Regions from separate parts of the Allobosea sp. P2_B12 genome, predicted to be linked through region 3. Evidence: predicted binding sites of a transcription regulator. Region 3 holds the regulator's gene; each other region holds the start of a gene.
What was found. The regulator LexA, encoded in region 3, represses DNA repair genes until DNA is damaged. The targets are predictions, from matches to a motif close to TGTTCNNNNTGTGTTCNG.

Region 1 (7,784 bases), on a different contig from region 3:
AGAAATTCGGCGCCTATGTTCCGCGCTCCGAGCCTGTCGAATGGGGTTCAGGGGCCAAGATCGCGCATTTTCCGCGCATCGAATGGACCATCATGCCGGACCCTGCAACCGCCGCGGCTGCCATTCAGAATGGCGAAATCGACTGGTGGGAACAGCCCCTGCCGGATCTTCTGCCGGTGCTTGCGAAGGCCGGCATCACGCTGCAGGTCGATCAGCCGGGCGGGCGCCACGCCTTCGCACGGGTCAATCACCTCCAAGCGCCGTTCAACAACAAGAAGGTGCGCCAGGCCTTCATGATGGCGGTGAACCAGCAGAGTTACATGCAGGCTGTACAGGGCGACGACAAATCGCTCTGGTCGGCCTGCCGGAGCCCCTATCCGTGCGGGACGGCCTACGAAAAGGATTACGGCTCGACCCTCATGAAGGGCGATATCGAGGCTGCCAAGAAGCTTCTCGCGGAGTCCGGCTACAAGGGCGAGCAGACCGTCGTCATCAACCCGACGGATTTTCCAGCCATCGGCCCGCTCGGGCAGGTGACTGCCGACCTCCTGCAGCGCGTCGGCTTCAACGTCGATCTCCGGGAAAGCGACTGGGGTACGGTGGTGCAGAGAAGAGCCAGCCGCGAGAGTACCGACAAGGGCGGCTGGAGCGTTTTCCATAGCTTTGGCAGCGCACCAAATTACTCCAACCCTGCGGTCTCCTCGCTGGTTCGCGAGCAGGGAACATCTGGTTGGTTCGGCTGGCCGGAGAACCCCAAGGCTGAGGCCATGATACAGGATTGGCTCGACGCGAAGGACGAGGCGAACCGGACGCGCATCGCCGAGGCAATCGGCGCGACGGCGATGGAAGATTGCGCGACGATTCCCGTCGGGCGCTTTTTCATCAAGACAGCGTACCGCAAATCCATCACCGGGGTGCTGCAGGGGATCGCGCCCTACCCCTTCAATGTCAGGCCCGCCTGATCCTCGCCCCACTCGCCGTTGCCAGGCGCGGGCCAACCGGCCCCGCGCCTGGTCATTCTGCGGAAAATTACAAAACGCGCCTGGCGGTGCGCCGCCCGCCCCTCATCATCAACCCACGCAAAAAGCGGGCGGCGTTTTCAAGCGCCTGCCGGAATCGGGCCACCCTCACGCTGCACCCAGCCACAGCCGGCGGTGACGATCAGGGTCAGGTCGAGCGAGCGGGTGTGCCAGGCCCTGCGCGCGCCGGGCTCGAAGGTGACCAGCGCCGTGGCGATCCGCGCCGGCTCGGGCGGGTTGAACAGCAGGCCGATGCGGACAGCGCCTGTGAAATGGTCCGCCGACCTCTTAGCCTGAGGGCTGAGAACCGCTTCGCTTGATCTCCATCGTCGCTTTCTCCTGTTCACTGCCGTCTCCGGCATAGATATGGCCCGGAGAGCCTGACGCCGCAGTGCGCCGGCTTACGGCGACGTCACCCCCATCAGTCCCCGGCGCGCTCGCGCCTGACGGACAGACGACGCGGCGCGGCTCCGAGGCGGCCCGAGAGGACATGGCCCTTGGGGACGATCAGCCCGGGACGCAGGCGGCGGGGACCGAAGGAGATGGCGGCCCGCTCGCGTAGCGAGCCTGCGACGCCGCGCAGCGGAATCAGCGCCGGTGCGTCGGGCGCGACGATAAGATGGCGCTCGGCGACCTGGGCCCAGTGCGGCTGCGGCACGTCGCCTGCTTCGAGCAGGAACAGCCAGTCACCGCGCGCCTGGGCCGCGCCGAGATGCCAGCCCTCGGCCCCGCCTACGCGCAGATAGCTCGCGCCCGTCGCATCGGCGAGGCGCTCGATATCGGCATGGCCCGATGCATCGACCACAACGGCGTGGCCGAGGAAGCCGTCGGCGACGGCCGGGATGAGAACCGAGAAGGTCGCGGCCAGCGCCTCAGCCGAGCCAGCGACGCGTATGACCGCAGTGAGCATGCGCAAATCCTTATGGCGCAGCGCAGCATGTCGCAATCCTGTCACTTGCAATCTGTTCTCTATATGTTCACATTCACAGTCACAGATATCGTCGATTCCCGGCGATTTTCAGGAATGGTTCAACGCCATGAGCCAAGGCAGAGCCTCATCGCGGCCGATTCCGGCCCAGCCGCTCAAGCGGCATGACGCGGCGCCAATGTCGGTGTCCGCGCGCGTCGCGCCCGTCGATCCGCTCGCCCATATCGGCCATCGCATCGATCCAGACCGGCGGCGCGGGCGCGGCGCGACGCTCAATCCGGGCGCGCGCTACGAGGCCGAGCAGCGTACGCCTGAGGATGATGGCTGGGGCTCGCTCGGCGAGTTGCCGGCCTTCAAGACCGAGGTCTCGGTCGAGAGGGCGCGCACCATCATTACCAAGAACGACTCGCCCGATATCTCGTTCGACCGTTCGATCAACCCCTATCGCGGCTGCGAGCATGGCTGCGTCTACTGCTTCGCGCGGCCGACCCATGCCTATCTCGGCCTGTCGCCCGGGCTCGATTTCGAGAGCAAGCTGACGGCCAAGCCCGATGCGGCGCTGCTGCTCGAGAAGGAGCTATCAGCGGCCTCCTACCAGCCGCGCACCATCGCGATCGGCACCAACACCGACGCCTATCAGCCGATCGAGCGGAAGCTGCGGATCATGCGCGGCATCCTCGAGGTGCTGGAGCGCTTCAACCATCCGGTCGGGATCGTGACGAAATCGGCGCTGGTGCAGCGCGACATCGACATCCTCGCTCCGATGGCGGCCAAGGGGCTGGCCAAGGTGGCGATCTCCGTGACGACGCTCGACCCCAAGGTCGCACGCGGCATGGAGCCGCGCGCCGCCTCGCCGGCCAAGCGGCTGGAGACGATCAAGGCGCTGTCGGAGGCGGGCATCCCGGTGACCGTACTGGTCGCGCCGATCATCCCGGCGATCAACGAGCACGAGATCGAGCGCATCCTCGACGCCGCCAAGGCTGCCGGTGCGCGCGAGGCTGGCTATGTGCTGCTGCGGCTGCCGCTGGAGGTGAAGGACCTCGTGCAGGACTGGCTCCTGACGCACCATCCCGACAAGCTCCGCCATGTCGTCTCGCTGATCCGCTCGACGCGCGGCGGCAAGGATTACGACGCGAACTGGGGCCAGCGCATGGTCGGCTCGGGCCCCTATGCCTGGATGATCGGCCGGCGCTTCGAGATGGCGGCCGAGCGGTTCGGCTTCAACGGGGCAAGGACGCGGCTGCGCAGCGACCTGTTCCTTAGGCCGGAGAAGGAGAAGGTGCAGCTGAGCTTGTTCTGACGGCGGCGCGGTCGGGTCGGTGGCCGTCAGGCGCGCAGGGCCGCGGCAACGGCGGGCGGAGGCTCGCCGCCATCTTGCGTCGAAGGGACCATTTCGTAGCGGAAGAACCGCATCGTCACGGTGCCAAGCCCCTCGGTCAGGGCGCGCAACTGGGTGGCGTAGCCGAACAGATGCGAGAGCGGCGCCGTCGCGTCGATGACGATGTCGGCTCCGCGGTTCTGGCGGCCTTCGACGCGGCTGCGGCGCGATTTGAGATCGGCGATGACCGAACCGGTATAATCTTCCGAGGTCACGACCTCGACCTCCATGATCGGCTCGAGCAGCACCGGGCTGCCCTGCTGCAGGCCTTTGCGAAACGCAGCGCGCGAAGCGATTTCGAAGGCCAGGGCCGAGGAGTCGACCTCGTGAAAGGCGCCGTCGATCAGCGTCACCTTGACGTCGACCACGGGGAAACCGGCGAGCACACCCGAGCCGATGACCGAGCTCACGCCCTTCTCGGCGCCTACGATGTAGTCCTCCGGCACCGCGCCGCCGGCGATCTTCGACTCAAACGCGACGCCCTCGTCGAATGCGAGGCCGTTGCCGATCTCGTTGGGCTCGACCACCAGCTTGACGCGGGCGAACTGGCCGAGGCCGCCGGTCTGCGTCTTGTGGATGTAGTCGATCTCCACCTTGCTGGTGATCGTCTCGCGATAGGCCACCTGCGGCCCACCGATGTTGAAGGAGGGCCCAAATCCGTCCTTCAACGCATGGATGACATCGTCAAGGTGCGACTCGCTCCGGCCGCCCAGGATGGTCTGCCCGGACTCCGGATCGGTCGAGACGCGCAGATACGAATCTTCACTGGCGAGCTTCGTCAACGCCATGCCCAGTTTCGCCTGATCGGCCCTGGACTTTGGCTCGATCGCAATCGAGATCAGCGGCGGGGAGGATGACGGCACGTCCTGCATTGGCAGAATCTCGCATGGCTCCCGTTCGGCGGCAATGATCGGGCTGATGCCGTGGACAGCTTCGTCGAGAGCATCGCACACCGGCACCGGATGTTGCATAAGCCCGCCATGACCGCCCATTTCCATCGCGAGACGCATGCAATCTCCAAAGGACTCTGGCCGCTCGCCGGGATCGACGAGGTCGGGCGCGGGCCGCTGGCCGGGCCTGTGGTGGCGGCTGCCGTCATCCTCGATCCGCAGGCCGTGCCGGATGGGCTCGATGATTCCAAGAACCTGACGCCGGCCCGGCGCGAGGAACTGTTCGAGATCATCGCCGGATCGGCGCTCGCCATCGGCATCGCCAGCGCGACCGCCGTCGAGATCGATACGATCAATATCCGGCAGGCGACGTTGCTGGCGATGCGCCGGGCGGTGGCGGCGCTTCCGGTCCAGCCGCTCAGCGTGCTGGTCGATGGCAACGACCCGCCGGTGCTGGCCTGCTCCTGCGAATCCATCATCGGCGGCGATGCGCTGGTGGCCTCGATCGCGGCGGCCTCGATCATCGCCAAGGTGACGCGCGACGCGATGATGGCGCGGCTGTGCCAGCGCTATCCGGCCTATGGCTTCTCGGCCCATGCCGGTTACGGCACGCCGCAGCATCGCGCGGCGCTGCAGGCGCACGGCCCCTGCGCCGAGCATCGCTACTCGTTCGCGCCGGTGAAGGGCGTCTGGCGGCGGTGACCGGGAGCGTCGCCAGACGTTTCCGCTGTCATGGTCGGGCTTGTCCCGACCATGACAGCGAGGGAATCGCGTGCGCTGCGAGCCTCCGACCATTAACCCGCTCTTAGCAATTGCCCTTATCCACCAAAGGGGCTGGGCAAAAACTGCAGCCCCAAAACGAGACGCATTTTTTTCATCGCGGAAACCCGGCTTTTACCCTGACTCGGCATGATCGCGACTGTTGAAGTTGCGTAACGGTCTTGGGGCGTCATGGGTATTTTGCGTGCCGAGGCTACCAGCGCCGCCGTCCGGATTCAGGTTCCGCGTACCGGACGGCCCGCGCTGCAGTCCCGATTGAAGCCTGCGAGCGTCCCGCTCGAACTCCCGCTCGACCAGGTCCTCGTCGGCGACTGCATCGCCGCGATCGAACGGCTGCCGGCGGCCAGCGTCGACCTCGTCTTCGCCGACCCTCCGTATAATCTCCAGCTTGGCGGCGATCTGCGCCGGCCGGACGACAGCCTCGTCGATGCCGTCGACGACGACTGGGACAAGTTCTCGTCCTTTGCCGAATACGACGCCTTCACCCACGCCTGGCTTTCGGCCTGCCGCCGCGTGCTGAAGCCCGACGGCGCGCTCTGGGTCATCGGCAGCTATCACAACATCTTCCGTGTCGGCTCGATCCTGCAGGATCTCGGCTTCTGGATGCTGAACGACATCGTCTGGCGCAAGGCCAACCCGATGCCGAATTTCCGCGGCCGGCGCTTCACCAATGCGCATGAGACGCTGATCTGGGCGGCGCGCGGCGAGAGTTCCAAATACACCTTCCATTACGAGGCGCTGAAAGGGGGCAATGACGACCTCCAGATGCGCTCGGACTGGTATCTGCCGCTGTGCACCGGCGAGGAGCGCCTGAAGGACGCACTCGGCGCAAAGGTGCATCCGACGCAGAAGCCGGAAGCCCTGCTCGCCCGCGTCATGCTCTCGGCCAGCAATCCCGGCGACGTGATCCTCGATCCGTTCTTCGGCACGGGCACGACGGGCGCCGTCGCCAAGGCGCTCGGCCGGCATTTCATCGGCTGCGAGCGCGACGCCACCTATGCCGATGCCGCCCGCAAGCGCATCGACGCGATCACGCCGCTGCCGCCGGAGGCCTTCGCGATCGCGCCCTCCAAGCGCAGCGAGCCGCGCGTGCCGTTCCTCTCTTTGGTCGAGGCCGGGCTGGTCAAGGCCGGCGAGGCCGTGACCGACGAGAAGCGCCGCCACAAGGCGGTGATCCGCGCCGACGGCACGCTGGTGCTGGGGCCGGCAGTCGGCTCGATCCACAAGGTCGGCGCGCTGGCGCAGGGCCTGCCGAGCTGCAATGGCTGGACCTTCTGGCATGTCGAACGGCCGGGCGGGCTGATGCTGCTCGACAACCTTCGGGCCGAAATCCGGACGCAGATGGCGGCGGCCTGACAGGCGGCCCCAGTGCCGATCTTGGCGGCCTATCCTTCGTTCAAATGACGTTGGGCCTGCCGCGCTGACCTATGGTCGTCTCCGCCAAGAGAGGCGTCTGGCACGGAGGCGGCGGCGATGGTGACGATCCTCAAGGCCGGCTCGACAGGGGCGGAGGTCAAGAAACTCCAGGAAGCCCTGAACGCCAAGCTGAAGCCCAAGCCGCCACTCGTACCCGATGCACGCTTCGGCAACCTGACGCGCACCGCGGTCAAGGCATTCCAGAAGGCGAACTGGCTCGTCGAGGATGGCGAGGCGGGAGCTGCCACGCAGTCCTGCCTCTACAACACGGAAGCCTTCACGCCGATCCTGCACAAGATTTCCTTCATCGCCCAGCCGACGAATACGACCTGCTGGGCGACATCGACCGCGATGATGAAGAGGTCGACGGTGCCGATCGTCATCGCCAAGACGCCGGCGGACATGATCCTGCCCGATGGCAGCCTGGCGAACTCGTCTGAAACCGACCAGGCCATCGTCTCCGGCACCCGCTACGGCAAGATTCACGGGCTGCTCTGCAACGCGCCGCAATCCTGGTCGGTCGACAAGCTGAAACAGGCGCTGATGCGCGGCCCGCTGATGTTCGACATGCTCTGGAACGTCGGTGAATACACCGCCGGCCGCGGCAGCCCCGGCCATATGATCGTGATCGTTGGTATGCGCGGCGATGGCGAGGGCGACGGGCTCGGCACCACTCTGCGGATCCACGACCCCTGGCCGCCCAATCGCGGCAAGATCTACTCTAAGGGCTATGCGAAATGGGCCGTCGAGCTGCCGACGATGACCTATCGCGTCTTCGAGTTGCAATAAGCCCGGGGCGTCATGCCATAGCGCCGGCCGTCTCCAGAACTTTCAACATCACGCTCGAAAACGGCTCCTCGCCGAGGCGGCCGACGGCTGTGAAGCGCATGCCCGGCGGGGCCTGCATGCCGGCGGGGGCCGTCGCGACAAACACCGTCAACTCCAGCGGGAAATGCGTGAAGACATGCCGCACCGGCGGGGCCAACTGGCGCCAGCGGGTGACGACCGGCGCGTCCTGAGCGGCGCCGTCCAGCTCGTAGTCGGCGCGCCACTCGCTGGTCGGCACCTCGGCCATGCCGCCGAGCAGGCCCTTGGGCGGACGGGTGCGCAGCAGCAGCGCGCCATCCTCGCGCCGCAGCACGAAAGCCGCGCCATAGCGGGTGGCGCCAGCCTTCTTCGCCGCCTTTCTCGGAAAGCTCTCCTGCGTGCCCGCGATGCGGGCGAGGCAGGGCTCGCGCCAGGGGCACAGGCCGCAAGCCGGATTGCGCGGTGTGCAGATGGTGGCGCCGAGATCCATCAAGCCTTGCGCGAAATCGCCCGGCCGGTCGTGCGGCATTAGCGCCAGAACGCGCTCGCGCACCAGCGGGCGGGCG
Region 2 (7,784 bases), 500 kb from region 3:
CGCGCTCGCCATTGGGGCCGATGCCGCGCACCGGGAAACTCGCCCCGCGCCCGATGCGGGCTGGCGCGGCGAGCGTCGCCTGCGCTTCCGTCGCGACCAGCGGCTGCGTCAGCAGGATGACCGGTGTGCCCGCTTCGTCGCGCGTCAGCCGCAGTTCGTAGGTCGCGGCCACGCCGGGCACCGGGACGGTGATGGAGGGGCGGGGGCCGATGTCCTCGACCAGGATGGCGCTGGCTGCCGGGCTGCCGGGGCGCGCAATGGCAAGCCGCGCGCCCGCCGGCGCGTGGCTGACGATCACGCTCAGCATCGAGCCGGCCATGACGCGCTGCGAGGCGGAGATTGCCGGGCCTGCCGGCGGCGGCGCGGTGGGGCGGCGCGGCTGTGCCTGTGCGGATGGGGACGCCGGTATGACCGCGAATGCGACCATGGCGAGCGCGAGCAGGGCGGCTGGCTTCATGCCCGCGCCAGCGCCCGGATATGGGCGGCGAGCCTGGGGCTGCGTGCGGTCAAGGCCCGGAAATCGATCTGGTCGAGCACCAGCAGCTTGGTCGGCGCGGTCGCGACAGCCGCGCTGACGCAGGGCGAGTGGCTGGTGATCGCGACATCGTCCAGCGTCAGCGCACCGAAGAAATGGCCTTCGTCCAATGTGCTCCTCCCATCCGGCCGCGCAATCTCGACCTCGCCGCTGGCGACGAAATAGAACGCCTGCAAGGGCTCGCCCTCATGGGCCACGACCGCGCCGCTCTTGACCGTCCGGGCCCGCAGGAACTGCATGACCTCGGCGATCTCGACGGCATCGAGTTGGCCGAAAAGCGGCACGCTTGCGATCATGCTCCAGGTCACGACGAATTCGCGGCGATGGATCTCCTGCGCGAAGGCGGTCGCGACGATGCCGACCGGCAGCGCCAGCATGACGAGGCCAAGCACCGCCGTCACCGCCGCGACGACCTTGCCGGGCGCGGTGATCGGGAAGACGTCGCCATAGCCGACGGTGGTCAGGGTGATGATCGCCCACCACATCGCATCGGGAATCGTGCCGAACTTGTCGGGCTGCGCCTCGTGCTCGACGAGATGCATCACGCTGGCGGCCATCAGCATGACGCCCATCAGTACGACGAAGCAGGCGAAGAGGGCCTTGCGCTCGGCCGAGAGCGCGGCCGCGAGCGAAGCCATGCCGGGCGAATAGCGGCCGAGCTTGAAGAAGCGCAGCAGGCGCAGCAGCAGCAGCACCTTGAGCTCGCCGAGCCCGAAGAGGGCAAAGGCGAGCGGCAAGGTCGCCAGCAGATCGATGATCGCCGGCAGCGACATCGCATAGGCGAGGCGCGCGCGGGTCGGCTTGAGCGCGCGATAGCGCGCATGTTCGGGAGCGGCCCACAGGCGGGCGGCGTATTCCAGCGCAAAGATGACGAGCGAAACCGCCTCGAACGCCTGGAAGGCCGGGCCGAAACGCTGGGCCAACTGGGGGACCGATTCCAGCACGATCGCGGCGACATTGGCGCAGATCAGCAGGACGAGGCCGCTGTGAATCCAGACCGCGACCGCATCGTCGCCGGCGCCATGGTCGATCCAGAGGTGAACCCGGCGCCGCCATCCCGCGAGAGAGGAGGCGGCGCCCATCGTCTCAGCCCATCGCCGCGGCGACGGCGTCGAGCGCTTCCTGCGCTTTCGTGCCGTCCGGCCCGCCGGCCTGCGCCATATCGCGCCGCCCGCCGCCGCCCTTGCCGCCGAGTGCCTCCGACGCTGCGCGCACCAGCGCGACCGCGTCGAAGCGCTCGGTCATGTCGGGCGTGACGCCGACAACGACACCAGCCTTGCCATCCTCGGCCACGCCGACGATGACGACGACGCCGGAGCCGACGCGCGACTTGGCCTCGTCGGCCAGGCTCTTGAGGTCCTTCATCTCGACGCCGGTGACCGCGCGCGCCAGCAGCCTGGCGCCGGCAATCTCCTGGATCGGGTCTTCGGCCGCGCCGCCGCCGCCCATGGCGAGCTTCTTGCGGGCGTCGCTCAGATCGCGGTCGAGCTTGCGGCGCTCTTCGATCAGCGCGGCGAGGCGCGGGCCGGCCTCGGCTGCGGGAACCTTCAGCAGGCTGGCCAGCCCGTCGAGCAGGCGGGACTCGGCGTTGAGGCGCAAGCGGGCGCCATTGCCGGTCATCGCCTCGAGTCGGCGCACACCGGCTGCGACGGCGCTTTCGCCAACGACGCTGACAAGGCCGATATCGCCGGTGCGCCCGGCATGGGTGCCACCGCAGAGTTCGATCGAGTAGGGCTTGCCGGTCGCGTTGGTGCCCATCGCGACGACGCGAACCTCGTCGCCATATTTCTCGCCGAAGAGGGCGCGGGCGCCCGAGGCAATCGCCTCGTCGACGCTCATCAGGCGGGTGGTCACCGGCTCGTTGCGCAAGACGATCGCGTTGGCGATCTCCTCGACCTCGCGCAGTTCCTCGTCCGAGATCGGCTTGGGATGCGAGAAGTCGAAGCGCAGGCGGTCGGGCGAGACCAGCGAGCCCTTCTGCGCGACATGGTCGCCGAGGACCAGCCGCAGCGCCTCATGCAGCAGATGCGTCGCCGAATGGTTGGCGCGGATCGCGCTGCGGCGGGCATGATCGACGCGCAGTTCAACGGGCTGTCCGCGCTTGAGCTCGCCCTCCCTGACGGTGACGGCATGGGCGAAGACATCGCCGAGCTTCTTCTGGACATCGCCGATGTCGGCCAGCAAGCCGGGTCCGCGAACGCTGCCGGCATCGCCGACCTGTCCGCCGGATTCGCCGTAGAACGGCGTCTGGTTGACGATCATCAGCCCGCTCTCGCCGGCCTTCAGGCTCTCGACCTCGGCATTGTCCCGGATCAGCGCGGTGACCACGCCCTCGGCTGTCTCGGTGTCGTAGCCGAGGAACTCGGTGGCACCGAGCTTGTCGCGCAAGGGGAACCAGAGCTTCTCGGTTGCGGCCTCGCCGGTGCCGGCCCAGGCGGCGCGGGCCTTGGCCTTCTGCTGCTGCATCGCGGCGTCGAAGCCCTCGATATCGACCGAGACGCCGCGCGCGCGCAGCGCATCCTGCGTCAGGTCGAGCGGGAAGCCATAGGTGTCGTAGAGGGTGAAGGCGACGTCGCCTTTCAGGCTCTGGCCCTCGGTCAGGTCCTTGGCCGCGTCGTCGAGCAGGGTCAGGCCGCGCGCCAGCGTGGTGCGGAAACGGGTCTCTTCCAGTTGCAACGTCTCGCTGATCAGGGCCTCGGCCCGCAGCAATTCGGGATAGGCGCGGCCCATCTCGCGGGTCAGGACCGGCACCAGCCGGTGAAGCAGCGGGTCCTTGGCGCCGAGCAGCTGGGCGTGGCGCATGCCGCGGCGCATGATCCGGCGCAGCACATAGCCGCGGCCTTCATTGGAGGGCAGCACGCCATCGGCAATCAGGAAGGCCGAGCAGCGCAGATGATCGGCGATGACGCGATGGCTCGCCTTCATCGGGCCGTCCGAGGCGACGTTCGTCATCTCGGCGATGGCGCCGATCAGGGCCGCGAACAGGTCGATCGCGTAGTTGTCATGGGTGCCCTGGAGCACCGCGGCGATGCGCTCGAGGCCCATGCCGGTGTCGATCGAGGGGTGCGGCAGATCCGTGCGGATGCCGCCTGCCGCCTCTTCATACTGCATGAAGACGAGATTCCAGATCTCGATGAAGCGGTCGCCATCCTCGTCGGGGGAGCCCGGAGGGCCGCCGGGGATGTGGTCGCCATGGTCGTAGAAAATCTCGGAGCAGGGGCCGCAGGGGCCGGTGTCGCCCATGCGCCAGAAATTATCCGAAGTCGGGATGCGGATGATCTTGCTGTCGGAGAGGCCGGCGATCTTCTTCCAGAGCGCGTGCGCCTCGTCGTCCTCGGAGTAGACCGTGACCGTCAGCTTGTCCTTGGGCAGGCCGTATTCGCGCGTGACCAGGGTCCAGGCATGGCTGATCGCCTGTTCCTTGAAGTAGTCGCCGAAGGAGAAGTTGCCCAGCATCTCGAAGAAGGTGTGGTGGCGGGCGGTGTAGCCGACATTGTCGAGGTCGTTGTGCTTGCCGCCGGCGCGGACGCATTTCTGCGCGGTGGTGGCGCGCTGGTAGGGTCGCTTCTCCTGGCCGGTGAAGACGTTCTTGAACTGCACCATGCCGGAATTGGCGAACATCAGCGTCGGGTCGTTGCGCGGCACGAGCGGGCTCGACGCCACCACCTCATGGCCCTGGCCCTTGAAGTAATCGAGGAAGGTGGACCGGATTTCGTTGACGCCGCTCATCTCGATCAGGACTCTGGTGCTTATGTGTCTGGGGCCGGGATATCCGGCAGGGACACCGGTTCTAGTCAGGCCTTTTGCGCCTGTCCAGAAAGCCGGCGTCCAAGGTGCTGAGACCTAACAAAAACGGGCGGCCGTGGAAGGCCGCCCGCGTCCATATCGATGTCATTTCCATATCAGCGCGCCGTCATTCCAGGCGACCGTAGGGAGACCCGGAATCCATTCCGGAACCTCACCCGCACATGCTCCGGAATGGATCCCGGATATCCGCTCCGCTGCCTCCGGGATGACGGCGTTCTTTACTTGCCGCCGCCGTTCCGCGGGAGAGCGGTTCAGGCCTCGCCCTCGTCGAGATCGTCGGCGCTGGGCGTCGCCTCGTCGAGGATGCGCTCGGCGACCAGGCCGGAATTCTGCCGGATCGTCGCCTCGATCTTGGCGGCCATCTCGGGATTGGCCTTGAGGAAGGCCTTGGCGTTCTCGCGGCCCTGGCCGAGGCGCTGGCTGTCGAAGGAGAACCAGGCGCCGGATTTCTCGACCATGCCGGCCTTGACGCCGAGATCGACGAGTTCGCCGACCTTGGAGATGCCCTCGCCGAACATGATGTCGAACTCGACCTGCTTGAAGGGCGGGGCGACCTTGTTCTTGACGACCTTGACGCGGACCTGGTTGCCGGTGGCCTCCTCGCGGTCCTTCAGCGTCGCGACGCGGCGGATGTCGAGGCGCACCGAGGCGTAGAACTTCAGCGCATTGCCGCCGGTGGTGGTCTCGGGCGAGCCATACATCACGCCGATCTTCATGCGGATCTGGTTGATGAAGATGACCATGCAGTTCGAGCGCGAGATCGAGGCGGTCAGCTTGCGCAGCGCCTGGCTCATCAGGCGGGCCTGGAGGCCGGGCTGGACGTCGCCCATCTCGCCCTCGATTTCGGCGCGCGGCGTCAGGGCCGCGACCGAGTCGATCACGAGCACGTCGATCGCGCCGGAGCGCACCAGCGTGTCGGTGATCTCGAGCGCCTGCTCGCCGGTGTCGGGCTGCGAGATCAAGAGGTCGTCGAGATTGACGCCGAGCTTGCGGGCATAGACCGGATCGAGCGCGTGCTCGGCATCGACGAAGGCGCAGACGCCGCCCTTCTTCTGGGCCTCGGCGATGGTGTGCAGCGCCAGCGTCGTTTTGCCGGAGGATTCCGGGCCGTAGATCTCGATGACGCGGCCGCGCGGCAGGCCGCCGACGCCGAGCGCGATGTCGAGGCCGAGCGAGCCGGTCGAGATCGTCTCGATTTCGATCGCCTGCTGGTTCTTGCCCAGCCGCATGATCGAGCCCTTGCCGAAGGCGCGCTCGATCTGCGAGAGCGCTGCATCCAGCGCTTTGGCCTTGTCCATCGAGGAACCTTCCACGAGCTTGAGATTCGCCTGACTCACGACTTGCGCTCCTTATGGCAGGGGCGCGGGGACATCTCAATCCGCGCCGGTGACCAAGATTGGTCATGGTTTGTTCTCGGTAGCAAGTTCTTTTTCTGTTCTCTTTTTGGGTATGCTGACAGGAGATGTCAGGAGCGGCTGTGCCGGACGCCCGAGGGCCCTTATTGAGGCCCAGCATGCGGGTTGACGGCGACGTCCCTGGCGATGGCGCGCCGAAGCTGAACCGGGCTTATGGCGTCGGCGGCGTCTGTAGAGCGCTGCCAAGCCGTTCGAGTTCGAGCGTGTAGCAGTAGAGCGCAAACAGGATGCCGATCAGCAGCGCGCCGCGCCAGGCGATGTCGAGCGGACCGAGCGCGAGCGCCGGTGCGTGGCGCAGGAAATAGACCGAGAACAGGGCGCCGCCCCAGATGAAGCCGAGCCGGCTGGAGAAGGCCAGGAGATGGCCGAGCGCCATGTTCCGGTAGCTGTCTGGTACCGGAACATGGCGCAGGCGGTACCAGTAGCAGGCCTGGCCGAGCGCTGCCGCGGTCACGAGCTGCAGCGCGCTGCCGGGCGTGGATGCGTTGGGTGAGCCGAGGTTCTCGATCAGGATGCGGAAGGCTGTGTGGATGTTGGCGAGCATGACCGCGGCGCAGGCGGTTTGGCCGGTAAGCAGCAGGGCGTAACGGCGCAGATCGCGGCGGTTCAAACGCGTGTCAGACATGGGCGTCACCGAGGCTCGGGGCCGGCTCGATCTGCCCCCGTGACCAGACCCGATCTCATCCCATCGCCGCCTTCACGGTCTCCACGAGCTGCTTCATCGTGAAGGGTTTCGGCAGGAACTGGAAATCCTCGCCCTCGGGCAGGTTCTTGCGGAAGGCTTCCTCGGCATAGCCGGAGACGAAGACGACCTTGGTGGCGGGGTTGCGCTGGCGCAGTTCGCCGAGCAGCGTCGGCCCGTCCATCTCGGGCATCACCACGTCGGAGACGACGAGGTCGATCTTGCCGTCATGCTCCAGGAAGATGTCGAGCGCCTCGACGCCCGAGGCCGCCTCGTGGACGGTATAGCCGCGCGAGATCAGCATGCGGGCGTTGAGCGCGCGCACCGCGTCCTCGTCCTCGACCAGCAGGATGACGCCGGCGCCGGTGTGGTCGGCGGCGAGCTTCTTGGGCGCCTCCTTGATCGCGGCCTCGGCAGCAATCTCCTCTTCGCTGGGCACATGGCGCGGCAGGAAGATGCGGAAGATCGTGCCGCGTCCGACGACGGAATCGCAGAAGACGAAGCCGCCGGTCTGCTTGACGATGCCGTAGACCATGGAGAGGCCGAGGCCCGTGCCCTTGCCGACCTCCTTGGTGGTGAAGAACGGCTCGAAGATCTTGTCGAGATGCTCGGGCGCGATGCCGGTGCCCGAATCCTCGACCTCGAGCAGGACATAGTCGTCGGCGGGCAGGGCGGCGTGGCTGAAGCTGGCGCAGTCGGCATTGGCGACGTTGCGCGTGCGCACCGTCAGCTTGCCGCCGTCGGTCATGGCGTCGCGGGCATTGACCGCGAGGTTGACGATGACCTGCTCGAGCTGGCCGAGATCGGCCTTGACCGGCCAGAGGTCGCGGCCCTGGCGGACGTCGAGCGTGACCTTGTCGGCGACGACACGCTTCAGCATCAGCGAGAGGTCGGAGAGCACGTCGCCGAGCTCCAGGACCTGCGGGCGCAGGGTCTGGCGGCGCGAGAAGGCGAGCAGCTGCCGCACCAGCGCCGCGGCGCGGTAGGCGTTCTGCTTGATCTGCATGATGTCGGGGAAGGAGGGGTCGGTCGGCCGATGGCTGGCGAGCAGGAACTCCGAGGCGTTGATGATGACCTGCAGCACGTTGTTGAAGTCGTGCGCGATGCCGCCGGCGAGCTGGCCGACCGCCTGCATCTTCTGGGCCTGGTCGATATTGTCCTTGAGCTTGCGCTCGGCGGTGGTCTCCAGCGCATAGATGATGGCGCGCTCGCCGTCGCCATCCTCGGTGGCGGCGACGGGAGAGAGATAGAGCCTGGCCGAGCGGGCCTCGTCGGCGGCCAGCGTCAGGTCGAGCGGGGCGATCTCGGAGCGTCCCTCCATGGCATCGGCCAGCGCGCGGTCGAG
Region 3 (7,784 bases):
GCATCTCGTCCAGTTCGGCCGGCGTCGCATAGCAGCGATAGGCGTTGCCGCTGGCGAGCATCTGCTCGGCGACCTCGCGATGCCGCGCCGCGCGCTGGAACTGGTAGACGGTGTCGCCATCCCAATCGAGACCGAGCCATTTCAGCCCGTCGAGGATCGCGGTGATCGCCGCATCGGTCGAACGTTCGCGGTCGGTGTCCTCGATGCGCAGCAGCATCTTGCCGCCATGCCGGCGGGCATAGAGCCAGTTGAACAGCGCCGTGCGCCCGCCGCCGATATGCAGGAAGCCGGTGGGCGAGGGCGCAAAGCGGGTGACGACGGCATCGCTCATGAAGACAAGCTCCGGCTGGGCAAAGAGGGATGGCCCAGCGATCGAAAAAACACGGCCAAACGGGGAGAAGACGAACGCAGGTGATCCCGACGCAGGATCGTGCCGGGCGTATGATGACAACCGGCGCCGCCCCTGTAACATGCTCCGGCCGCCTGCGTTAAGCGCAACATCGCAGCTGGCAAAATCGCAAGCGGCAGGATCGTATTGGCATAAGGCGGGGAGCGGCCGATGCAGCCGGCGCCGGGGCAGGGGCGTTCAGCGGGACCGCGCGGTGCGCGGGTCGGCGTGCTGTCGCTGCGCCCGCCCGCCTTCGTGCTCGGCGGACCCGGCCTTCATCTGACGCTGTCCGCATGGCGGGATGGTCTTGTCGCCGCGTTGTCGCAGGAGGCCGAGCGCCGCCGGCTCTTCCTCTGGCTGCCGGTGATGATGGGAGCAGGCATCCTGCTCTACTTCGCCGCCGACCGCGAGCCGGCGCTCTGGGCACCGCTGACCGGCTTCTCCGGGGCCTGTGCCGGAGCGCTTGTGCTCAGGCAGCGCCGTCTCGCACCGTTCATCTGCCTTGGCTGCGCTGCCGCCTTCGCGGGCTTTGCAGCGGCGGCCTGGCGAACTGCGACGGTCGCCGCGCCGATGCTGGATCGTCCGCGCATCGGCCAGGTCACGGGTTTCGTGGAATCGGTCGAGGCGCGCGATGCCGGCGCCCGCCTCGTCATCCTGGTGACCGGGCTTGCCGGCGTGGAGCCCGAGCGCTGGCCCAGGCGTGTCCGCGTCAATGTCCGCGCCGGCACGGTCTCGCCGGGCGATCATATCGCGGCCGTGGCGCGCCTGCTGCCGCCGCCGGGTCCGGCACGGCCGGGCGGCTATGATTTCGGCCGCGATGCCTTCTTTCGCGGGCTTGGCGCCGTTGGCAGCATTCCTGGCAAGATCAGTCTGACGCCGCCACCGCGTCCGCCGCCGAGCGAGTTGATGCTGGCGGCGGGAATCGACCGTGCGCGCAACGCCCTGACCCGTCGCATCGCCGAGATCGGCGGCGGCCAGGCCGGCGCCATGGCGGCCGCTCTCGTCACCGGCAAGCGCGGCCTGATCACCGAGACCACCAATACCGATCTGCGCGCGGCCGGCATCTACCACATCGTTTCGATCTCGGGCCTGCATATGGTGCTGGCCGCTGGCACGATCTTCTGGCTGGTGCGGGCGCTGCTCGCTTTGTCGCAGACGCTGGCGCTGCGATGGCCGGTCAAGAAGTTCGCCGCCGTCGCGGCCATGATCGGCGCGATCGGCTACTGCGTCTTTTCGGGCGCCGAGGTCGCGACGGTGCGCTCGCTGATCATGACGCTCGTCATGCTCGGCGCGATCCTGGTCGACCGTCCGGCGCTGAGCATGCGCAATCTCGCGCTGGCGGCGATGATCGTGCTGCTGCGCGAACCCGAGGCCCTGCTGGGGCCGAGCTTCCAGATGTCCTTCGGCGCGGTCGCGGCGCTCATCGCCTTCGCCGAGCGCTGGGAGAACCGCGGCCGCCCTCAGCCGCCCTCTGTCCTGCCCTGGCCAATCCGGCCGCTCTGGATCGCGGCGACCGGCATCGTGATCACGACGCTGCTGGCGACGGCCGCGACCGCGCCCTTCGGCGCCTATCACTTCCAGACCTTCAATCCCTTCGGCCTGCTCGGCAACGCGCTGGCGCTGCCTTTCGTGTCTCTCTGCGTCATGCCGGCGGCGGTCTTCGGCGTGCTGGCCTATCCCTTCGGGCTCGATGCACCGGCCTGGTGGCTGATGGGCTTTGCCTCGGACGTCGTGCTGAAGCTGGCGCATTGGGTCGCGACCATCGACCATTCGACGCTCGTCATCGCTGCCTTCGGTCCGGCGGCGCTCGCCTGCTTCGCCGCATCGCTGCTCTGGATCACGCTCTGGACGACGAAGCTGCGCCTGCTCGCCATCCTGCCGCTGATTGGAGGCGTCGCCGTCGCCGCGAAGCCCGAGCGGCCCGACATCCTGATCGAGCGCGACGGCTCCGGCATCGCCGTGCGCGGCAAGGACGACCGGTTGATCCTGGCCGGCAAGCCGAGCCGCTTCGTCCTGCAGCAATGGCTCACCGCCGATGGCGACGGCCGCAACCCCGATGACTTCGCCTTGCGCCAGGGCGCGGCCTGCGATGCGCTCGGCTGCGTGATCGCGACGAAGGATGGTCGCAGCATCGCCTATGCCCGCGACCGGCTCGCTATCATCGAGGATTGCCGGCGCGCCGACCTCGTCGTCACACCAATCCCCTGGACCGCGCCCTGCGCCGCGAAACTCGTCGACCGCACGGCCTTGAACCGTGATGGCGCGACCGCGCTGGTGCGCCGGCTCGGCGGCTGGCGCAGCCACGCTTCCGAGCAGGGCGGCGACCGCCCCTGGAGCCGCAAGGCCGAGACCCCGCCGTCAGCGCAGGCACGGCAGACCGCACCGGCAGCGCAAGCCGCAGCGCCGCCCGTGGACGACGCCGAGCCCGAGCGGCTTCCGTAAGGCCGCGGCTTCAGTAGCGCCGCATCAGATTGACCAGCCGGCCCTGGATCTTGACCCGGTCCGGGCCGAGCACGCGCGTTTCATAGGCCGGATTGGCGGCTTCGAGCGCGATCGAGGAGCCGCGCTTGCGCAGCCGCTTCAGCGTTGCTTCCTCGTCGTCGATCAGGGCGACGATGATGTCGCCGGTATTGGCGCTGTCCTGGCGCCGGATCACCACCGTGTCGCCGTCGAGGATGCCGGCATCGACCATGGAATCGCCGCGAACCTCGAGCGCGTAATGCTCGCCCGTGCCGAGCATGTCGGCCGGCAGGGCGACGCTATGGCTGCGGCTCTGGATCGCGGAGATCGGCGTGCCGGCCGCGATGCGACCCATCACCGGGATCGAGATGGTTCCCCGCGCATCCTCGGGCACGGTCTCGACCGGCCTGACCTTGCCGAGCCCGCCATCCCGGCCGAGCCCGCCATCCTTGCCGAGTCCGCCCTGGACGATCGACGGATTGAAACGGCCGCGTGCGGCTGGCTGGCCGCCGGCACCGACGCCCTCGGGCAGCTTGATGATCTCGAGCGCCCGGGCCCGGTTCGGCAGGCGGCGGATGAAGCCGCGCTCCTCCAGCGCCATGATCAGGCGGTGGATGCCGGATTTGGACTTCAGATCGAGCGCGTCCTTCATCTCGTCGAAGGAGGGCGGCACGCCGCTTTCGCGCAGGCGTTCCTGGATGAAGCGAAGCAGTTCGAACTGTTTGCGTGTCAGCATGGTCCCCGCCGGCGCGATGATGATTGAATCTGGGTTCGGATTCGAAACAAATCACGAACACCATACTCGTTCGTGTTGTGTTCTGCAAGCAAAACGCGCGCGGGACCAGCGTTCAGCGCAGCCTGATGATGCGGCAGGGATCGCCTTTTCTGGCGGGCGCTGCAAAGGCGGGGCGGATTGCCAGCGCCTGCGCGCGTGCCAGCAGGCCGAGCATCGAGGAATCCTGCCGGTCGAACGGCGTCGCTTCCCAGCCGGCTTCTGTCAAAGCGAGGTCGGAGCGCAGGTAATCCTCGCGCTCGTCATTGGCCGGCATGTCGCGGCCGAGGATGCCGGGTTCGCTGCGATCGCGCTCGGGATCGGGCATGCCCAGCAGCGCCTCGATCAGCGGCACGACGAAGAGATGGCCACAGACGATCGAGGAGACCGGGTTGCCGGGCAGGCCGACCGCGACCATCTCGCCGAGCCGGCCGGTCATCATCGGCTTGCCCGGGCGCATCGCGATCTTCCAGAAGCCGAGAGCCATGCCGCCCCGCGTCAGCGCCTCCTGCACGAGGTCGTGCGCGCCGACCGAGGCGCCGCCCAGCGTGATCAGCACATCGGCGCCGGCCGAGCGGGCGCGCTCGATCCGAGCGGCGAGATCGGGATAATTGTCGCGCGCGATGCCGAGATCGAGCGCGGTCGCGCCGGCCTGCTCGACCAGCGCAGCCAGCGAGAAGCTGTTCGAGGCGACGATCTGGTCGGGTCCGACGATTTCTCCGGGCGAGACGAGTTCGTCGCCGGTGGCGAGGATCGCGACCAGCGGCTTAGCGCGCACCGGCAGGGCCGGATGTCCTGCCGCGGCAGCGAGGCCCAACGCGGCGCTGTCGAGCCTGCGCCCTGCCTTGAGCAGCACGTCGCCCGTGGTGAAGTCGAGCCCGGCTGCTCGGATGAACTTGCCCTTGGCCGCGCCCTCCCGAATGCGGATCGTATCGGTGCCGACGCCGTCGGCATTCTCCTGGATCAGGATGGTATCGGCACCTTCAGGGATCGGCGCGCCGGTGAAGATGCGCACGGCCTCGCCGGCCGCAAGTGAGCCCGCAAAGGAGCGACCGGCAGCGGATTCGCCGATGACGCGCAAGGTACTGCCCAGCGCCAGATCGTCCGCCCGCACGGCATAGCCATCCATCGCCGAATTGGCGAAGGGCGGTTGCGTCCGCAGCGCGACAACGTCCGCGGCCAGCACGCGCCAGGCGCATTGCACCAGCGGCAGGGTCTCGGCCGGGGTCGCTGCCGGCACGCTGTCGAGCAGCGCCTTCAGCGCGACCGGGACCGGGGTCAGGGCCATCAGATGGTCTCCGCCTCGGCGCCGCCGGCCTCGAAGGTGCCGGACTTGCCGCCCGATTTGTGCAGGAGCCGGATGCCCTCGATCCGCATGGCCCGGTCGGCCGCCTTGACCATGTCGTAGACCGTCAGGCAGGCGACGCTGACGGCGGTCAGCGCCTCCATCTCGACGCCGGTCTGGCCCTTCATCCTGACCTCGGCGCGCACGCGCACGCCCGGCAGCGCCTCGTCCAGCTCCAGATCGACCGTAACCTTACTGATCAGCAGCGGGTGGCAGAGCGGGATCAGCTCATGCGTCTTCTTGGCGGCCATGATGCCGGCGAGCCGGGCGGTACCCAGCACGTCGCCCTTCTTGGCATCGCCGTCGCGCACGATCGCCAGAGTCTGCGGCTGCATCACGACGCAGCCTTCCGCGATGGCGGTCCGCGAGGTCTCCGCCTTTTCGCCGACATCGACCATATGGGCCTGTCCGCGCGCATCGAGATGGCTGAGCTGGCTCACGCTGCGCTGTCCTGCATCCCGGTGAGGAGTTCGCGCGTCGCAGCCGCGACATCGGCCTGCCGCATCAGGCTTTCGCCGACGAGAAAGGTGCCGACGCCGATCCGGTTCAGCCTGAGGATGTCTGCATGGCTAAAGATGCCGCTCTCGCTGACGACGATGCGGTCCACCGGCACGCGCGGCGCCAGCCTTTCGGTGACCGCAAGATCGACCTTGAAATCGCGCAGATCGCGGTTGTTGATGCCGAGCAACGGGCTCTTCAGGGCAAGCGCGCGGTCGAGCTCGGCTTCGTCATGGACCTCGACCAGAACGTCCATGCCGAGCTCGAAGGCCGTAGCCTCGAGATCGCGCGCGGTGGCGTCGTCGACGCCGGCCATGATGATCAGGATGCAGTCGGCGCCCCAGGCCCGCGCCTCGAAGACCTGGTAGGGATCGTAGAGGAAATCCTTGCGCAGCGCCGGCAGGCCCGAGGCCGAGCGCGCCTGCATCAGGAACTCCGGCTGGCCCTGGAAGGAGGGGCCGTCGGTCAGCACGGAAATGCAGGCTGCCCCGCCCGCCGCATAGGCTCGCCCCAACGCCGGCGGGTCGAAATCGGCGCGGATTAGGCCCTTGGACGGGCTGGCCTTCTTGATCTCCGCGATCAGTGCCGGGCGCCCCTCCGCGAGCTTCGCCGAGAGCGCTTTGGCGAAACCGCGTGGCTTGGGGGCGGAGCGCGCCCGGCTTTCGATCTGGCCGATGGGCACGGCCTGCTTGGCGGCTGCGATTTCCCGGCGCTTATAGGCCTCGATCTTCGCGAGGATGTCGGTCATGGCCGCCTCACGCGTTCGAGGAGGCGACGAGCGAAGCCAGCGTCGCCTTGGCCTTGCCGGAATCGAGCGCGGCCTGCGCCTGCGCCAGCCCGTCGCTGAGATCGGCGGCCTTGCCCGCGACCACGAGCGCTGCCGCGGCGTTGAAGGCCGCGATATCGCGGAATGCCGTCTTCTCGCCGTCGAGAACCGCCCGCAGCGCAGCCGCGTTCTGGGCCGGCTCGCCGCCGCGCAGATCTTCGGGCCTGGCGCGCGGCAGACCGACATCGTCGGGGCTGATCGTGAAGCTCTCGACCTTGCCGTCCTGGAGGGAGACGACGCGGGTCGGCCCGGTGGTGGTGATCTCGTCGAGCCCATCGGAGCCGTGCACGGCCCAGATCCGCGTCGAGCCGAGGGTCGCCAGCACCTTGACCATCGGCTCCAGCCAGGTCTCGGAGAAGGCGCCGATGAGCTGCTTCCTGACGCCGGCCGGGTTGGAGAGCGGCCCGAGCAGGTTGAAGATCGTGCGCGTACCGAGCTCGACGCGCACCGGCGCGACATGGCGCATCGAGGCATGATGCGTCGGCGCGAACATGAAGCCGACGCCGGCCTGTGCGATGCAGCGTTCGGTCGCCTCCGGATCGAGCCCGACCTTGACGCCCAGCGCCATCAGGACGTCGGCTGTGCCGGTCTTGGAGGAGGCCGCCCGGTTTCCGTGCTTGGCGATCGGCACGCCGCAGGCGGCGGTGATGATCGAGGCCAGCGTCGAGACGTTGTAGGAGCCTGACGAATCGCCGCCGGTGCCGACGATGTCCATCGCGTCGGCCGGCGCCTTAACCGTCAGCATCTTGCCGCGCATCGCGCCGACCGCGCCGGTGATCTCCTCGACGGTTTCGCCGCGCACGCGCAGCGCCATCAGGAAAGCGGCCGCCTGGGCATTTGTCACACCGCCCGAGAGGATCGTGTCGAAGGCATCGCGCGCCTCGTCGCGCGACAGCGAGGCGCCGGTCGCGACCTTGGCGATGAAGGGCTTGAAATCGTCCATGGGAACTCTGTGAAGCAGTCGGCTAGGATCGGGTCAGGCAGTGCCGGCAAGCGCGGCAGTCGCGTGTTCGCGCTGCCATCGCTCGGCGAGATCGAGGAAATTCCGCAGGATCGTGGCGCCGTGCTCGGAGGCGATGCTTTCAGGATGGAACTGCACGCCATGCACCGGCAGGCTGCGATGCGACAGCGCCATGATCAGCCCGTCGCCGCTCGTGGCCTCGATTTCGAGATTGGTCGGACAGGTCTCGCGCGCCACCACCAGCGAATGATAGCGCGTCGCCTGCAGCGGCCCGTTGATGCCGCGAAACAGGCCGCGCGCCTTGTGCTCGATCACTGAGACCTTGCCGTGCATCGGCAGCGGCGCGCGCACGACGTCGCCGCCGAAAGCCTGGCCGATCGCCTGAAGCCCAAGGCAGACGCCGAAGATCGGCTTGGCGCTGGCGCCCTCGCGCACGAGATCGAGGCAGATGCCGGCTTCGTTGGGGGTGCAGGGGCCCGGCGACAGCACGATCGCGTCATGCTCGTCACTGAGCGCTTCGGCAACGCTCAGCGC

Region 1: AC1DYU_RS09695 (PA0069 family radical SAM protein) is a predicted target of LexA. The motif match lies at 1,983-2,000, and genes of this name have one in related genera.
Region 2: recA (recombinase RecA) is a predicted target of LexA. The motif match lies at 5,765-5,782, and genes of this name have one in related genera.

Annotation. Positions count from the first base shown of each region.
Region 1 covers NZ_JBFUDG010000003.1:175,962-183,745, forward strand. The annotation lists gene AC1DYU_RS09680 (ABC transporter substrate-binding protein) at 1-962, shown strand, start outside; partial or broken gene AC1DYU_RS09685 (cupin domain-containing protein) at 1,115-1,346, opposite strand; gene AC1DYU_RS09690 (glycosyltransferase family A protein) at 1,441-1,929, opposite strand; gene AC1DYU_RS09695 (PA0069 family radical SAM protein) at 2,126-3,247, shown strand; partial or broken gene AC1DYU_RS09700 (translation factor GTPase family protein) at 3,274-4,170, opposite strand; gene AC1DYU_RS09705 (ribonuclease HII) at 4,288-4,917, shown strand; gene AC1DYU_RS09710 (DNA methyltransferase) at 5,167-6,351, shown strand; gene AC1DYU_RS09715 (peptidoglycan-binding protein) at 6,469-7,200, shown strand; gene mutY (A/G-specific adenine glycosylase) at 7,211-7,784, opposite strand, start outside.
Region 2 covers NZ_JBFUDG010000001.1:234,022-241,805, forward strand. The annotation lists gene AC1DYU_RS01155 (hypothetical protein) at 1-457, opposite strand, end outside; gene AC1DYU_RS01160 (cyclic nucleotide-gated ion channel) at 454-1,617, opposite strand; gene alaS (alanine--tRNA ligase) at 1,622-4,264, opposite strand; gene recA (recombinase RecA) at 4,594-5,679, opposite strand; gene AC1DYU_RS01175 (hypothetical protein) at 5,909-6,382, opposite strand; gene cckA (cell cycle histidine kinase CckA) at 6,438-7,784, opposite strand, start outside.
Region 3 covers NZ_JBFUDG010000001.1:737,381-745,164, forward strand. The annotation lists gene gltX (glutamate--tRNA ligase) at 1-331, opposite strand, end outside; gene AC1DYU_RS03590 (ComEC/Rec2 family competence protein) at 560-2,830, shown strand; gene lexA (transcriptional repressor LexA) at 2,841-3,584, opposite strand; gene AC1DYU_RS03600 (molybdopterin molybdotransferase MoeA) at 3,697-4,908, opposite strand; gene moaC (cyclic pyranopterin monophosphate synthase MoaC) at 4,908-5,405, opposite strand; gene trpC (indole-3-glycerol phosphate synthase TrpC) at 5,402-6,211, opposite strand; gene trpD (anthranilate phosphoribosyltransferase) at 6,219-7,232, opposite strand; gene AC1DYU_RS03620 (anthranilate synthase component II) at 7,266-7,784, opposite strand, start outside.